Regions from separate parts of the Pseudomonas sp. HLS-6 TE3448 genome, predicted to be linked through region 1. Evidence: riboswitches for the same ligand, from Rfam matches in the RefSeq annotation. Region 1 holds a riboswitch; the other holds the start of a gene.
What was found. Region 1 has a riboswitch for cobalamin ahead of AB7M23_RS19995 (TonB-dependent receptor). Riboswitches for the same ligand answer to the same signal wherever they lie in the genome.

Region 1 (4,174 bases):
GGCGGTCGAGCAGGTTATTCAGTTGCAGGCCCAAACGCACCTCCGGCAGCAGTTGCCAGCCGAGATTCCCATCGACCACGGTGTAGCCCGGTACCGTTGCCTGGTTGGCGGTATCGGCATAGCGCGCATCAACGTAACGCAGGCCCAGCCCGGCATCGAGGTTGTTGCGCAGGGCCTTGCTGAGCCAGAGGTTGGCGGTGCGCCGTGGCACACCGATCGGGCGGTTGCCCGTGCGGGACACGATATTACCGGCCACCACCTCGTCGAAGTCATCATACGCGGCACGCACCAGCGAGGCGTTTGCCGAGACGTGCCACTGCTGCGCAAGGGCCAGCTCCAGGGTCGCCTCCAGGCCTTCGGAAGACTGCTGGCCGACTTGCTGGGTGAGTCGCGTGTGGCTGTCGGTGACCACCGGCAGCTTCTTTTTCACGATCTGATAAGCCGCCAGCGTCCACTCGCCACGGCCGTTCCAGAACTGCTGCTTGAGGCCGAGCTCGGTTTGCTTCGACTCGGTCAGGTCCATCTGCTGTGCAGCCGGGCTGAGGCTGATCAGGTCGCCAACCCCGTCTTCACTGGTGGAGTACTGGCCGTACAGCGACAGCTGCTCGGTGACTGCATACACCAGCCCGGCACGCCAGTTGCCACCGTCGAGGCTGCGGTCGCTGCGCGTGCCGTCGACCCGGTTGTCGCGGTCGATATGGTTCTGGTCGCGGCGAATTCCGGTGACCAGCGACCAGCGCTCTGACAATTGCGTGCGGTTTTCCGCGAACAGGGCAAAGGTCTGGGTGGTGCTGTGAGTTTGTGGGCGGGTGGGGTCCTGGCTGCTGAAGTAACCCGGGGCCGGTTGCCACGGGTCGATGTAGTCGCCGCCGTTGTCGGTGTAGGGCGAGTTGCTGTCGACGTCGAAACGAATCCGGTTGTATTCGGCACCGACCACGGTCTTGCTCGTCAGGCCGAACAACGTATGGTCGAGGGAAAAGCTCTGGCGGTCGCCGATTTGCTCCTGATCATGCTTGATGTGCAGGTAGCTCTGGCGCAGCAGTTGGTCGCGGCTGCTGTCCCAGCTGTAGTCCTCGGCATTGCGCCAGTGCCGGCGGCTCTTGATGTAATAGAGCTGGTTGCTGGCCGTCAGGCTCTCGTTGATCGACCAGTCGCTGTTCAGTCGCGTCCATTCATCGTGGTAACGCTGTACCGCGTCATGGAGGTTGTAGTTCTTTTTGCGCAGGCTGTCGCGGTAGTGGCCGTCGATCAGCGGAGTACCGAAGTCGTTCATCGGCTCACTGTCGCCACGCTCATGGGCCAGGGTGAAGCTCAGGTCATCACTGGCATCCCAACGCAGCGCGGCACTGACGGCGAGGTTTTCCGAGTCGCCGCGATCAATCCAGCCGTTGCTCTGCTCACGGTTGAGGGTGAGCCGGTAGCTCAGCCGCTCGTTTAACGAACCACCGCTGTCCAGGCCCAATTGCTGGCGGTCATACGAGCCATAGCCCAGGCGCAGGTGGTTACGGATCTCGCCGGTGAAGGGCTTCTTCGGGATCACATTGATCACGGCCCCGGTTGCCCCTTCGCCATACAGCACCGAGGCTGGGCCGCGAATGATGTCGATGCGCTCGACCATCCACAGGTCTACCGGGAAGCTCTGGGTGCCTGCACCGGTGTACAAGCGCGAGCCGTCGAACAGGGTCATCACCGAGCTGTGACCGCTGAAGCCTCGGGCAGAGAGGGCGGTGTTGCCGTTGCCCGGGGTGCCCACAGAGGTGATACCCGGCGAGCGACTGACCGCGTCCTGCACACTGCGGTTGTTGCGCCCGTCGATGGCCTCGGCAGCGAGGCTGCTGGTGCTGGCAGGCGTCTCCAGCGCACTGAGGTTCAGTCGGGAGCCGGTCGGCAATGGCGTTGCCAGATTGATGGCTTCGCGTTCGCTATCACGATCGCCCGTGATGGCTGTCGAGGGCAGGGCGAGGATGCGCTCGGCATCATCGGTGGCCAGTGTCGGCAGTGAAAGCGAGAGGCAAGCAGAGGACACAAGGGTGTGAAACAGGTAATTGCGGGACATGTCGTTCCAGGCTGAAACAGGAATGAATGAATCCCGGGGGAATAACGCATATAGGCATGACGAGCACGCAGGCGCCCGCCAACCGGCCTGCGCCCGCCCACCGCGGGGTTGCCAAACAAGGCTTCAGGCCGGTCTCCGGGCTTGCGAGGGTCATGAGGCCTTCACCTTCCCATGCCGTGGCACAGTGGTCTGTCGAAGGCCTCGCTCGCTTACCGTTGCGGGGGCAGCGCCGGACTGGTCAAAGAGACGCACCGGCTTCCCGTTTCACCCTGCGCACGGCGGCGCAGGACACCTGAAACTGGCGCGCATCTGAACATCGAACGCCAGCTCAGTCAATCACTTAGCCGCGTTGCGCGGCAGCAGTGGCAGGTGTTGTCGTGCTCGATTTGCGCACCAGGCTGATCATCAGGACGATGCCGGCGACCGCTGCGGTCATCAGGGTTTCATAGCGATATGCAGCGCTGAACAACATGTAGCCGAGCACGCTGCAGATCAAGGCGATGACGAACCAGGTCAGCCATGGGAACAGCCACATCCGAAACACCGGGGTCTGGCCTTTCTGCTCCAGCTGTTTACGCATGCGCAGTTGTGACACCGCGATCACCAGGTACACCAGCAGGGCGATGGCGCCGGTGGTCGAGAGCAGGAAGCCAAAGACCTTGCCCGGCAACAGGTAGTTGATCAGGCAGCCGACGAAGCCTGCCAGGGTGGACATCAGCACGGCCACGGTCGGCACGCCGCTGCGCGAAATGTAGCGGGTTGCAGTCGGTGCTTCGCCGCGTGCGCCCAGCGAGTAAAGCATGCGCGATGCGGTGTACAGGCCCGAGTTCATGCAACTGGTCACGGCGACGAACACCACCAGGTCAACGATCAGTTTCGCGCCTGGCACATTGAGCACTTCCAGTGCGCGCTGGAACGAGCCGACTTGCAGCAGCCGTGGATCGTTCCAGGCAACCAGCGAGACGATGAAGAAAATCGAGAAGATGTAGAAGATCGCAATACGGTAGATCACCAGGTTGGTGGCGCGGCGGATCTTCTCTTTGGGGTTCTCGGTTTCGTCAGCGGCGATGGTGACGATCTCGGCGCCGAAGAACGAGAAGATGGTCACAAGAATGCCGCCCAGTACCGCACCAAAGCCATTCGGCATGAAGCCGCCATTGCTCAGCAGTTGTCCGACCCCCGAGACTTCAGCCAGCGGCCAGTAGCCCAGTACGGCCGCGCTGCATACGCCGATGAAGGCCAGGATGGCGATGATCTTGATCAGGGCGAACCAGTACTCGAAGGTGCCGAAATTGCGCACGCTGATCAGGTTGGTGGCCGACAGGGTGACCATGATCAGGAAGGTGAAGGCCCAGGACGGGATGGCGGGGTACCAGGCATGCAGGATGTCGGCACCGGCGATGGCTTCGACCGGGATGATCAACACCCAGAACCACCAGTACAGCCAGCCGATGGTGAAGCCGGCCCAAGGGCCGATGGCCTCGCCGGCGTAGGTGGAAAACGAACCGCTGTTCGGGTTTGCAACGGCCATTTCGCCGAGCATGCGCATGACCAACAGCACCAGCAAACCGGTCAGTGCGTAGGAGATCAGGATGGCCGGGCCTGCGGTGGCGATAGCGTTGGAGGAACCGATGAATAGACCCGCACCGATAATGCCTGCGATGGAGATCATCGAGACCTGGCGTGTGGTCAGGCCATGCTTGAGCGAGCGTTGCCCGCGGTTGTTATTGTTTGAACTCATGCATCAACCCTCGGTTCAGCAGCCCCCTGGCCCACAGGTCCTTTCGGGGTGAGCCGGCGCTGAACAATCGTTAGTAAGGAAACCTTCCGTGTCGGTACTGCGTCCTGCTCCTGGTAATTGATCCAGATCAGTATTGGTCGACGAGCGGCGCTTCAACAAACGAGCAATACTCAGAACATCATTCCTTGGGGGAATTTAAAGTGTGTATGGGGCGACTGCGCGAGGTCTTAAGGGAAACCCTCTTGCGAAGTGCTTTGTGGCAGGTGACGCCAAATTCGATACTTTTAGGAATGACAGTAGAATTTTTATTCGCTTGTGCCAGGCCACCGTCACTCGCTTAGATAGCCGCCATACACGACCCTCAAGCCACGGGAGCG
Region 2 (4,174 bases), 540 kb from region 1:
GTTGAGAGGCTACTTGCTCGAGCGGGTTGGACAGCCGCTTTCCTTGACGATGCGTTGTTTCGAAGCAGGGTTGCGCACTAATGCTGCACCAACTCGTGGCGGACGGGCCGTTAGTTGACCGCCACAGTTTGGGCAGAGGCCCTTCAATTCATTGTTGTTGCAGTCTCGACAATAAGTGCATTCGAAGGAGCAGATGAACGCGTCCTGGCTGTCGCCAGGCAGATCGGTACCACAGCATTCACAGTTGGGGCGCAGTTCAAGCATGGTCGACTCCTTCATACTCAGTGAGTGTGCTGTCGCACACAGGTCGTCTAAGGCCGGTAGAGGTGTGCGTGGCCGGCACGGTATAGCGCCGATTCGGCAAAGGCATCTGCTGCCAGTACCCGTCCTACCAGAATCAATGCAGTACGCCGGAAGCCTTTGGCCTGGACTTGCGTCAGGATATCGTCCAGCGTGCCTTTGACCCAGTCCTGGTCCGGCCAGGTCGCACGGTGCACGACCGCGATTGGACAGTCCCCGCCATAGTGGGGGCGCAATTCTTCGACAATCTTTGCCAGGTGCTGCACTCCCAAGTGTATGGCAAGCGTAGCCTTGTGTGCGGCCAGGCTGGCCAGTTCCTCGCCAGCGGGCATCGGCGATTTGTCGGCATAGCGCGTGAGGATGACGCTCTGCGAAACCTCTGGCAGGGTCAGCTCGCAACCGAGTAAAGCGGCACTGGCGGCAGCAGCGGTGACACCGGGAATGATCTCGAAGGGAATCGCCAGTTCGCGCAAATGGCGAATCTGCTCACCAATGGCCCCATACAGGCTCGGGTCGCCACTGTGTACCCGGGCCACATCCTGGCCTTTGGCATGGGCTTCACGCATGGCCTCGATAATTTGCGCCAGGTGAAGCTCAGCGCTGTTGATCACGGTTTCGGCACGGTGCCCTTCGAGCACGGCAGCGGGCACCAGGGATCCAGCATAGATAATGACCGGGCAGCGATGAATCAGGCGCTGGCCCTTGACGGTAATCAGCTCCGGGTCGCCGGGGCCGGCACCGATGAAATAGACGGTCATGGGGTGAATCCTGAAGGTAAGGTCGATGCGAGGCGCAGATTATCCGTCAAAGGACGCGCCGCAGGCCAATGCCAGGGTGGCATTAAGGCTGGCATGGCGTGGAACAAGGAGCTGTGCAGGCATTGAGCCGTAGTGCTCGGCCAATGCAAGTGCAGCACTTTCAGCGACGCTGTAACAGCCGCTGTGGGCGAAGGCGGTGAGCGAACGGTGGGTCAGGCGTGATTCAAAGGTGGCTAACTGGGCAGCGCTGAAAAACAGCAGTGGAATGCCGAGTTGAGCGGCGAGGGCATGCAGGCCGGCCTCCTCGCTTTTCAGTTCGATACTGGCAAGGCCAAGCAGGTTATCGTGGCTGAGGCCATGGGCCTGCAGGGTTTGATCCAGTAGATCGCTCAAGGCTGCCACCGAACAGCCTCGGCGACAGCCCAACCCGGCGAATACTCGCAACGGATTGGGCCGTTCAGGCATTACGCCTGGCTCTGGCGACGGTAGAGCCAACTGCTGATCAAGCCCAATGCCAGCCAGAAGGCAGCGTTGGTCAGCAGTGAGGCGAGTTTGAATTCGGCCTCCAGTGCTTCCGGAGCCAAGGCCTCATGCGCGTCTGGCTGTGGTGCACCGATTACATGAGGGATGACCAGCAGTACGGCGCCCAGTAACTTGAGCAAACCGTTGTTGGCGAATGCAATAAGCCCCAAGCCAATGGCGGTGGCCGCTGCAGTACCGATCCACCAGAATTGGCGTTGCGCCAGATCGGCCGCGGCCGTTCCTGGCAACTCCGCTGGCAAGCCCAGCGTGGGCGCCAGGCAGAACACCGCAAAGCCTGCCAGGCCCCACAGTACGCCTGCGGCCCAACCAGCAGGCGCACGCAAGGTATACAGCCCCGCCAGTACCAGGGCAAAACCGACGGCCACTACCAGGTTGCTACCGGTCGTGGCCAGCAGCCGTTGCCAGCCGTCTTCGGGGGCCCAGGCTTGCGCATCGTGATGATGTTCGGCGGTACCCGCATCATGGCTGTGGGTTTCGACTGCAGGCGCTGCACTCTCGTAGGCTTCCGCCTTGATAATCAGCGGGGTGACCCACAGGCTTTGCAGCAAGGTCAGCAGCAGGGCAGCGAGCAGGCCGGTGAAGCCGGCCGTGCGGACAATGTGCTTGATCATGGCGCTGTCCCTTAGTGGCAAGGAAACGCGGCGCTGTGACGGGTGTCATGGGCAGCGTTGTGAACCGCCTCGATGTGCGAAAAACCCGCGAAGTAAACCAGGCACAAGCCCAGCAGCGATGCGCCGATAGCGACGACCAGGCGCTGGCTGCGAGTGGTACTGATGGCGGCGGAGTGGCTGTGGGCGGTTGTGACGGGCATGGTGCTTTCCTCTGAGGGGTTATCAGCAGCAGGCATGCGCAAGAAACCCATGGGCGGACTCACCCAGAGGTTGCAACAGCGCCCGCCCACCGCGGGTTTGTCAATTCTGTACTGGGCCGGTCTCCGGGCTTGCGAGGGCTGGCACTGTGCTTAGCCTGGAGCGTCACCTTCCCATGCCGCGTTGCTGGCACAGTGGTCTAGACGCTTTCCTCGCTTACCGTTGCGGGGGCAGCACCGGCATTGTCGCGCGTAACTCAGGCCGCGACGCACCGGTTTCCCGTTTCACCTCGTTAAAGGCACCCAAACGAAGGAGGTAGCAAATCATGGGCGCAGGTGCGCGTCAATCACAACGACGGTTGACCGACCCTGAACGACTGCGTAGCCTTGCCGTTTCGAGGTTCTCCGGTCAGCCCGGAGCTAAGACGGGAACGCGGTTTAAGCCGCGGCTGCCCCCGCAACTGTAAGCGTTGCAAAGCCTGGCATTGCCACTGCGTAGTTTTGCGGGAAGGCGCCGGTGCCGCTGGTATGTTCGCCAGCACGACGCAAGCCAGGAGACCTGCCTCGGACAGTTTCCGACATTCAACCGGGCGGGGTGATCCGGTAGCGAACGCGCACGGGCACATGACCCCCGTGGTTTTCGTCGTGCCCGCCCGCCATTGCTGCCAAGGGCAACGACATGAAAACACTGGCAAAACTCCCCGTCACCATCGTCACCGGCTTTCTCGGCTCGGGCAAAACCACGCTGTTGCGGCATATGCTCGACAATGCACAGGGTCGCCGTATTGCAGTCATCGTCAATGAGTTTGGCGAGCTGGGCATCGACGGTGAAATCCTCAAGCAATGCAGCATCGGCTGTACTGAAGAAGAGGCGAGCGGCCGGGTGTACGAGCTTGCCAACGGCTGCCTGTGCTGCACCGTGCAGGAAGAGTTCTTCCCGGTCATGCGCGAGCTGGTGGCGCGTCGTGGCGACCTGGACCATATCCTCATCGAAACCAGTGGCCTGGCCCTGCCAAAGCCTCTGGTACAAGCCTTCCAGTGGCCGGAAATCCGTAACGCCTGCACGGTCGATGCGGTCATTACCGTGGTCGACAGCCCGGCCGTGGCTGCCGGTACGTTTGCGGCGTATCCGGACCAGGTGGATGCCCAGCGTAAACTCGACCCGAACCTGGACCACGAGTCCCCGCTGCATGAACTGTTTGCCGACCAGCTGGCCAGTGCCGATCTGGTGGTACTGAACAAGGCCGACCTGATCGAGGCGCATGCCTTGGCAGCGGTACGCGCCGAAGTGGCCGAAGAGCTGCCACCCGCGGTCAAAGTCGTCGAGGCCAGCAGTGGCCGTCTACCGCTTGAAGTCTTGCTCGGATTGGCTGCGGAATCGGAAGCGCACATTGACGGTCGTCGCACTCACCATGACAGCCATCATGACGGCGAAGACCATGATGATCATGACCACGACGCTTTCGACTCCATTTCGATTGAGCTGCCTGAATCCGACGAGAGCTTGCTGCTTGATGCCTTGACCCAACTGGTCGTACGTCACGGCATCCTCCGCGCCAAAGGCTTTGCAGCCATTCCGGGCAAGCCGATGCGCCTGCTGATCCAGGGTGTCGGTACGCGTTTCGACAAGCACTTCGATCGTGCCTGGCGCGCAGACGAGCCGCGCAGTACCCGTCTGGTACTGATCGGCCAGGCGCTGGATGGTGCGACACTGGAAGCTGAACTGCGTACAGCGCTGGGCGCCTGACCCATGCACCTGCTGCGG

Region 2: linked by a shared signal. The riboswitch ahead of AB7M23_RS17740 (CbtB domain-containing protein) and the one ahead of AB7M23_RS19995 (TonB-dependent receptor) in region 1 are both predicted to bind cobalamin.

Annotation. Positions count from the first base shown of each region.
Region 1 is NZ_JBRJIO010000001.1:4,380,388-4,384,561, reverse strand. It holds partial or broken gene AB7M23_RS19995 (TonB-dependent receptor) at 1-2,106, opposite strand, end outside; cobalamin riboswitch at 2,166-2,366, opposite strand; gene AB7M23_RS19990 (amino acid permease) at 2,397-3,797, opposite strand.
Region 2 is NZ_JBRJIO010000001.1:3,843,444-3,847,617, forward strand. It holds gene AB7M23_RS17720 (DUF1272 domain-containing protein) at 10-264, opposite strand; gene cobM (precorrin-4 C(11)-methyltransferase) at 312-1,058, opposite strand; gene AB7M23_RS17730 (cobalamin biosynthesis protein) at 1,098-1,523, opposite strand; gene AB7M23_RS17735 (CbtA family protein) at 1,523-2,212, opposite strand; gene AB7M23_RS17740 (CbtB domain-containing protein) at 2,224-2,412, opposite strand; cobalamin riboswitch at 2,510-2,731, opposite strand; cobalamin riboswitch at 2,791-2,990, shown strand; gene cobW (cobalamin biosynthesis protein CobW) at 3,089-4,156, shown strand; gene cobN (cobaltochelatase subunit CobN) at 4,160-4,174, shown strand, end outside.